DNA from 2 places in the Pseudoalteromonas sp. A25 genome. Region 2 is predicted to be linked to the other one. Evidence: predicted binding sites of a transcription regulator. Region 2 holds the regulator's gene; the other holds the start of a gene.
The links. The regulator FliA, encoded in region 2, starts transcription of late flagellar genes. The targets are predictions, from matches to a motif close to CTAAAGNTNNNNNNNNNNNNGCCGATA.
Positions count from the first base shown of each region.

Region 1 (4,432 bases), 350 kb from region 2:
TTGATTATCAAGATGCAGTACAAGGGCCGGTAACCTATGATGCTGTGTCGCTGCTGCGCGATTGTTACTTTCATCTGCCAAGTGAAGAATTTGATGCGCTACGCTTGCACAGTTTTAACGTTTTGACTGAAGCACAGCAGCTACCAAAGATGTCATACGACACATATTGCTATTATTTTGATTTAACAGGGTTGCAACGCCACCTTAAGGCCGCAGGTATTTTTTGTCGATTGTTACTTCGAGATAATAAAACAGGTTATTTGCAAAATATCATGCCAACATTGCATTATATTGAGGATGTGGCAAATTGTTACGAGCCATTTCAGTGGCTTGCAACTTGGTTAAGGCATGACATAATGCCAAAAGTAGAAGCTAAGTTGAGTTGCAGTACATTATGAAAGCTATGATCCTTGCGGCTGGCAGAGGAAAGCGAATGATGCCACTGACCGCTAATTTACCCAAACCGATGCTTAAAGTTGCACAGCGCCCTCTTCTTGAATATCACATTCTTAGACTAAAAAATGCAGGGATAAAGGACATTGTTATTAACCTTGCCTGGCAAGGGGATAAAATAGCAGAGTATTTTGGTAACGGTGCGCAATATGGCGTTAATATATACTACAGCCGTGAGCCTGCGGGTGGTTTAGAAACCGCAGGTGGTATCATTCACGCAATAGATCATTTGTGCAACAGTGATGACGTGTTCATTGTTATAAATGGCGATATTTTTACTGATTATGATGCCAGTGCGTTAACCCAATTAGTGCTTAACTCTGGCGAAGCGCATATTGTTCTAGTGGAAAATCCATCTCATAACCCAGATGGAGATTTTTGCCTGGCACATCAAACTATTAACGAGCAACGTTATACTTTTGCAGGCATTGGATTGTATCATAAACATTTCTTTGAACCTTATGAAGCAGGGTTCATTCCATTAGGACCTATGCTCAAAGCAGGTTTACAGCAGGGAGTCGTCTCTACTGAACTTTACTTGGGAGTGTGGAGTGATATAGGCACGCCCGAGCGCCTGATGGAAATAAATCGTATTCAGGAGCAATAAATATGTGGGGAAAGCTGCTAGGAACGTGCTTTGGGTTTATGTTTGGGCGTTGGATTGGCGCAATCCTAGGGTTCTGGCTTGGTCATATGTTCGATAAGAGCCTAAAACAAAACTTTGATAGAGTGGGTGGTTTCCAAGGCTTTTTTAGCGGAGATGATTTGCATCAGCGCCAAGCGCTATTTTTTTCAAGTTGCTTTGCCGTAATGGGGCACATCGCAAAATCTAATGGTCGGGTAAGCGAAATACATATTCAAGCCGCCACTGCATTTATGGATGAGATGGGGTTACACGGCGAGAATAGGCAAGAAGCTCAGAATGCCTTTCGTTCTGGAAAAAATCCTGAGTTTCAGCTTAAAGAAGCAATAACAGACTTTAAAGAAGTGTTTGCAAGGCGATACGACTTACTACAGCTATTTTTAGAAATTCAAATTCAGATGGCATTTTCTGATGGGCACTTGGCGGTCCAGGAGAAACAGTTACTGCAAAAAGTGAGTCAGTATTTAGGCATCTCGGCGACTCACTTTCGTTTTATTTTAAAGCGTTATCAAGCTGAATTTAGCTTCCGTCAGCAGCAACAGCGTTTTGAACAGGGCCAGCAAAACTATCGACAAAAAGAGTTTGCACAGCCAGAGCCTGCGTTCTCAAAATCGCAAGCGCTCGCTGTGTTAGGTTTATCTAGCGATGCTAGTGATAAAGATGTAAAGCGCGCTTATCGAAAGTTAATGGCTCAGCACCACCCAGATAAACTTGTCTCACAGGGGTTACCTGAACATATGATGGAAGTGGCTAAGCGTAAAAGCCAGGATATTCAATCTGCTTATGAGTTTTTGAAAAGAGCCAGCTAATATTTTGCTCTGTGTTATGTCTATATCTGCTATAACAGTTTGAATTTATTAGCAGTGTATTTAGAGTTGCCTTAAAAAACCATCTAGCTCTTTTCGTAGTCGTTGGTGCTGTCTGTGCTCAGTACTTAAGCCAAACAACTCTCTTTGACGATAGTCATATTTGTTATTTCGTTGTACCCAGCGCTTTCGCTGTTTGGCGTTTTCGTGAAGTGTTTGGTTGTCTTGTGAATAGATAATGTCAAGCAGCGGAGGGCTTACCAGTGAGAGAGCTGCTGGTAAGTTTTTATTTCGATTTATATTTGGCAACTGAGCGCTAATCGCGATAAAGGCATCAATATTGATATTGGGTAAAGAAGCCAAATACTCAGAAAATACACCTGCACTTACGCCCTGTGCTACAACAACAATTTGATCCTCACTTGTAACGCGTAGTTGCTGATATACCGCGTCAAAGCTTGATAATAATTGCTCTTTATAATCATCTAACATAGCCTCTGACCAAGGTCCTTCATACGCGTATTCTTGCTCCACGCTGGGCTGTTCAATGTTCAATAAATCAGCTTGCCAATTTAATTCGGGAGTTTGGAGTGCGTAAGTATCAAAACCATCATCGGTGAGTGCCTCAGATAAATAACTCAGACCATGCACGGATAGTGGGCCATGGCCTGCACCGGGAAGAAGGATAACAATACCTCTTTTACTTGCGCTCATATAAGGGGAAAAGAGTGTGGCAACTTTTCCACTTTCCGTTTCGAGCTCGATAAGCTTATCGGAAAAGTATTTGACTAAATCCTGCTGTTCTATCTTTGTGCGCGGCTCAGGCATAATGAATTGCGCAGCATTAGCCGAATTATTTTGGCTAATGAGTATGGCAACAAAGAACAGAGCACAAGTCGAAAAACGCATAGCGATAAAATCTTCAAACAATACAATATCTGTATATCGGCACCACACGTCTTTTTTTTAATAAAAACTTGCTTGAGTTTACTTGAAGGTGCGTGTGGTGCTGTTTGGTTTAATATATTTGCGATAGACTAGCGACAAATTATATGTGGAGTAAAAATAGTGACACACCAGTGTGATTCAAAACGAGACTACATGTGGTTCTTTTTAAAAGGAGCAGGGATGGGCGCAGCCGACGTTGTGCCTGGCGTTTCAGGGGGAACTATAGCCTTTATAACAGGGATTTATGGACGTTTTTTACATGCCTTAAAAAGCTTCGATTTAAATGCTTTAGCTGTATTAAAAAAGAGTGGCGTTAAAGCGTTCTGGCGTCATGTCGATGGGGCTTTTTTATTATCCGTATTTGCAGGTTTAGTTACGAGTGCGGCCTCATTGGCAAAAGTAATTACTTACTTATTGGCACATCATCAAATTTTGGTGTGGTCTTTTTTCTTCGGTTTGATTGTTGCGTCATTTATTCATGTTGCTAAGCAAGTCAGTCAATGGCAATGGCAGACAGTGCTCAGTTGTATGATCGGGGCGCTTATCGCATTTGTTATCACAACGATTGCACCATCTGAAGCTGTGCCTCATTGGTGGATGTTTTTTGTTGCGGGCGCCATCGCAGTATGTGCGATGATCTTACCGGGCATTTCAGGCAGCTTTATTCTATTGTTGATGGGCATGTATGGGCATGTTCTGGGCGCGATAACAGCAAAGGAGGTCTCTCTGATAGGTTTGTTTTTGATTGGTTGTGTGTTTGGGTTAATGATATTTTCTCGTTTTTTATCTTGGTTGCTGGATAACTATGAACAATTAACATTTTCGCTTCTGGCTGGTTTTTTGATTGGATCTTTGAATTTACTTTGGCCATGGAAAACGGTGGTCTCAACCTATACCAATTCCAAGGGCATTGAAAAGCCGCTTTTACAGCAAAACGTGAGCCCGATGGAATTCGCCAGTGTTACGGGGTTATCGCCTCAAACAGGCCTATGTATAGCTTTAGCTGTGGCTGGTTTGCTCCTCATTCTAGCGGTCGAAAAGCTCACTGAAGAAAAATAAATATCGCCAGCAACATTACCAACTGTGCAGCCATGCAAATTGGCTTGGTTGCACAAGATGTCAATCATTGAAATTATTTCATATAGCTGTTTTTTAGCGCCGGTTTATCGCGACAGCCACCACCTCTAATACCAAAGCATTATTTCTTTTCAAACCAACTCGACATATAAATCTATCGACTGATTTTGCGCTCTACTCTCCGGTATTGCTAGCAGTGAGTCATACGAGGGTTGTTGCTGCAAAGTATTTTTAAGCTACTTAAGCGTTTACACACAAATGAAAGGTAAAAAAATGGGCGTACTTAACGGCAAGCTTGTCTTGAGCACTTTGGTCTTAGCTGGGATTTCTGGACCTGCATGGGCTAAAAGTACGCCAATAGATTTAACGGCTTCCATACTGGGGGTTGTTTGCATAGCCATTTTTGTTGTTGCGTATGCTTTGGTGATGCTAGAAGAAAAGTTGCACCTGCGTAAGTCCAAACCTGTCCTAGTGGCTGCGGGGTTAATATGGATGCTGATCAGTG
Region 1 covers NZ_AP021846.1:928,756-933,187, forward strand. The annotation lists gene GDK41_RS04185 (aminoglycoside phosphotransferase family protein) at 1-398, shown strand, start outside; gene murU (N-acetylmuramate alpha-1-phosphate uridylyltransferase MurU) at 395-1,060, shown strand; gene djlA (co-chaperone DjlA) at 1,063-1,905, shown strand; gene GDK41_RS04200 (DUF3530 family protein) at 1,966-2,811, opposite strand; gene GDK41_RS04205 (DUF368 domain-containing protein) at 3,004-3,909, shown strand; gene nhaD (sodium:proton antiporter NhaD) at 4,201-4,432, shown strand, end outside.
Region 1: GDK41_RS04200 (DUF3530 family protein) is a predicted target of FliA. The motif match lies at 2,846-2,872, and genes of this name have one in related genera.

Region 2 (4,432 bases):
ATGGCGCTTTAGCAGCCGGAGGTGGCTTTGGCGCCTCAACTGGCTTTGCAGGCTGAGGAGATGCTGCTTGCTTTGGTTTATCTTGATTCGTTTCAACCGAACGAGGCGCACTGCCTTTTCCGTGTAACTCATCAAGCAAAGCTTCAAACTCGTCGTCATTAATTTCGTCATCGGAATCTGTCGAAGAGTTCGAAGCAGCTTCACTCGATGCCTGGGCAGGTGCTGGTGAGTCATCTTTCTTAATGGTACCAAAACTGCCTACACCATGAAGTTCATCAAGCAAGCTGTCAAATTCATCATCTGTGATATCACCATCACTTTGCGAATCGCTAGCTTGTGGTTCCTTTGCCGCCTTAGCTGGGCCGTTTCCAGTTCCATGTAGCTCATCTAACAAGCTTTCAAATTCATCTTCAGTTATTTCATCAATACCACCATCTTGCTCAGTACCATCACCCGCTGAATCAATATCAAACAAAACATCATCTGCATCAATCATTTCTGACTGGCTAGGGCTTTCTGATACCGGTACCTCTGGTTCAGCTACATCCGGTAAGTCTATGACTTCATCCTCTGACTGAGGTTTACTAAGCTGGTGTAATGTTTCAAGAAGAGCAGGATCTGCTGGCTCCGGTTGTTCACGGTTTTGAATATGGCCGAACATTTCATTGATAGTATCAAGCGATTGGAGAATAACATCCATCAGCTCTGAAGTGACTTTTCGCTGTCCTTGGCGTAATACATCAAAAACGTTTTCGGCACCATGACAGGCATCGACCAACTCAGTCATACTTAAAAAGCCAGCACCACCCTTTACAGTATGGAAACCTCTAAAAATTGCATTCAGTAGGTCTTTATCTTCAGGGTTATTTTCCAACTCAACAAGCTGCTCCGACAGCAGCTCTAGAATTTCCCCGGCTTCTACGAGAAAGTCTTGTAGGATATCTTCATCGACTTCAAAGCTCATGCATACTCTCCTATTAGAAGCCTAAACTTGATAGCAAATCATCAACTTCATCTTGACCAGACACAACATCATCTCGCTGATCTGCATCAATAATTGGACCTTCTGGCCCCGAGATTTCATTAACGTCAACATCAACATCATTTTGCGAACTAACATTGCTTTGAACTTGTTTGTTTTTGCTGGGTAGTTCGTCTGACGTGCCAAATACGGTCAACAAATTGATAAGGCTATCTTCAACTTCTCTAACCAGCTCGATCACTCGACGGATCACTTGCCCTGTTAAGTCTTGATAGTCTTGCGCCATCAACACGTTCGTCATCAAGCTTTGTAACTCATCTGTTCGCGTTTGAGACCCTTGCATAAACTTATCTAAATCATGACATAGAGATTTAAATTCACCTAGTTGGATATCACGTCTCATGAGACGATCCCAAGTTGGTTTTATGCTTGACAGGTCATCCGCTAACTGTTGGGCCAAAGGCAAGCTTGCCTCTACGGCATCCATCGTTTTATTTGCAGCGTTTTCTGTCATTTCCATGACATAATTTAAACGTTGCTTTGCATCAGGAAGGGCTTCAGTCGTCAAATCAGCAAGACGCGTATCGAGTTCAAAGTTTTTCAAAGATTCATGCAGCTGTCGTGTTAACTTACCGACCTCTGCAAACAACTCTGATTGCTCTTTGTTCGCAGCTTCTAAAATTAATTGATCTGCTTTTTCTTGTTCGCCTTGTTCTAAATAAGCAACAAGCTGTTTCGCCTGTTCAAGGCTGATCTGCGGCACAGAAGGCGTTGACATTAGCCTCTCCTTCTTAGTTCTTAGCCTAAACGTTCAAACACTTTTTCTAACTTAGTTTTTAGTGTTCCTGCAGTAAAAGGTTTGACGATATAACCGTTAACCCCAGCTTGCGCTGCTGCTACAATTTGCTCTTTCTTGGCTTCCGCTGTCACCATTAACACTGGGATGTGCTTAAGGTTTTCATCCGCCCTAATTGCTCTGAGCAAATCTATACCTTGCATGCCAGGCATATTCCAATCAGTGACCACAAAATCAAACTCTTGATTTTGTAGCATTGGAAGCGCAGTACTACCATCGTCAGCTTCTTGTACATTGGTAAAGCCTAAATCTCTAAGCAGGTTTTTGATTATTCTCCTCATTGTAGAAAAATCATCAACCACGAGAATTTTCATGTTTTTATCCAAAACATCCTCCAGTGAGGTTTGAACCTATTATTTTTACTCTAATTGACCCAGTCATTGATTTTAGCTCTTAGCCTTATCATTGCCTGCCCATGAATTTGGCTAACACGAGATTCACTTACATCTAGTATTTGCCCGATTTCTTTTAAATTCATTTCATCGTTGTAATAAAGCGACAACACTAGGGCGTCTCTTTCTGGCAAAGATTTTATCGCTGCCACTAACGATTCGTTAAAGCGTTCATTTTTAACGTTATTAAATGGTTTGTCTAGCGATAAATCATTGTCTGCAGGCGAAATGACATCTTCATCTACACCTAAATCTTCTATACCTATGACTTTACTGCAATTAACATCACTAAGAATATGATGGTACTCATCTAGCGTAATATCAAGTTTTTCAGCAATTTCAGTGTCTTTTGGTTCTCTATTAAGGATAGACTCAAGCTCTGCAATGGCTTCGGCAACCATTCTGCTTTTGCGGTGCACTGAGCGGGGAGCCCAGTCTCCTCTGCGAATTTCATCCAACATTGCACCGCGTATCCGGATACCCGCAAATGTTTCAAAACTAGCACCTTTCGAGGCATCAAAATTCTTTGTCGCTTCGATTAGCCCGATCATGCCAGACTGTACCAAATCATCTAGTTGAATATTGGCAGGTAAACGCGCCAATAAATGACACGCCACTTTTTTGACAAGTGATGCATGACGTTCCACCACTTTGTGTATATTATCAGATGTCTGATACCCCATGGCTTTACTCACCGATGATGCCATAATTAACCATTGACAAGTTGTTCAATAAAAAACTCTAAATGACCCGAGGGTTGATGTGGGATAGGCCATTTTACGGCTTTGCTTGCAAGGCCTCTAAAAGCCACCGCTGCTGGTGAGTTAGGAAATAACTCAACAATTGTTTTCTGACGTCTTGAAGACTTTCGCATGTTTTCATCAAACGGTATTGTTGCGACAAGCTCAAGCGCTACATCTAAAAACCTATCCGTCACCTTTGAGAGCTTAGCAAACAATTCTTGTCCTTCGCGTAAACTGCGCACCATATTGGCAACAATTTTAAATTTATAAACCCCGTGCTCTCTACTAAGCACTTTGATTAATGCATAGGCATCAGTAATGGAGGTTGGCTCATCACAAACCACAACAACCACATCTTGGGCGGCACGAGAAAAACTAAGTACCATATCTGAGATGCCCGCAGCGGTGTCTACAATCAGTATGTCAAATTCGGTATTGAGTTCACTGAACGCTCTAATCAATCCTGCGTGCTCAGCTGGTGTTAGCTCAACCATGCTTTGCGAACCAGACGTAGCTGGAACAATTTTGATTCCAGCTGGGCCTTCCACTAAAATTTCATCTAATTCACACTCACCTGAAAGCACATGTGAAAGGTTTTTCTCAACCCTAAGGCCCAACATAACATCACAATTAGCCAAACCCAAATCGGCATCGAGTACCAACACGCGGTTTCCCTGCTGGCCAAGTGCTATTGCGGTGTTCAAAGACACATTGGTTTTGCCAACTCCACCTTTTCCACCTGTTACCGCGATAACTTTAACACCGTGATTACTATTTTGACTCATTTTACGCAGGCCACTTGCTTGATCTAATACTGTATTAATCATACATTCCTACTGTCTGAGACGCTACTGCTACAGGTCTCGAATGTTGTGCTTTTATTCTTTTTAAATACAATTGCTCAGCTTTTTTGACTAACTTTTGAGCATTTGCAACGCGAATATCCTCAGGAACTCGCTGACCATTGGTAAGATACCCTATTGGCAAGCGATTTTGAATCGCTATGCTAATAATCTCACCTAAACTTAGACATTCATCAAGTTTAGTAAAGATACATCCACTTAAATTTACCTTTTGGAAGTGGCGTACAGTTTCTTGCAACACATGCATTTGCGATGTTGCACTTAATACAAGGTAACTGCGAATATCAACCCGAGTACTTCTCATCAAAGTATTTAATTGCTCAGTTAAACGCAAATCTCTTTGGCTCATACCAGCTGTATCTATTAATATTAGTCGTTTATTACGTAAGTGATACAAAACTTCTGCAAGTTCGTTCGCATCTTTAACCTGTTTAACAGGGCACCCTATGATCCGACCATAAGTAGATAGCTGTTCATATGCGCCAATACGGTAGGTATCCGTTGTGATCAAGGCCACTTTATCAGCGCCAAATTTTTGAGCACCTAATGCTGCAAGCTTGGCAACGGTCGTCGTTTTTCCAACACCCGTTGGGCCA
Region 2 covers NZ_AP021846.1:1,280,060-1,284,491, reverse strand. The annotation lists gene GDK41_RS05765 (chemotaxis protein CheA) at 1-964, opposite strand, end outside; gene GDK41_RS05760 (protein phosphatase CheZ) at 978-1,760, opposite strand; gene cheY (chemotaxis response regulator CheY) at 1,781-2,164, opposite strand; gene GDK41_RS05750 (RNA polymerase sigma factor FliA) at 2,203-2,913, opposite strand; gene GDK41_RS05745 (MinD/ParA family ATP-binding protein) at 2,940-3,800, opposite strand; gene flhF (flagellar biosynthesis protein FlhF) at 3,793-4,432, opposite strand, start outside.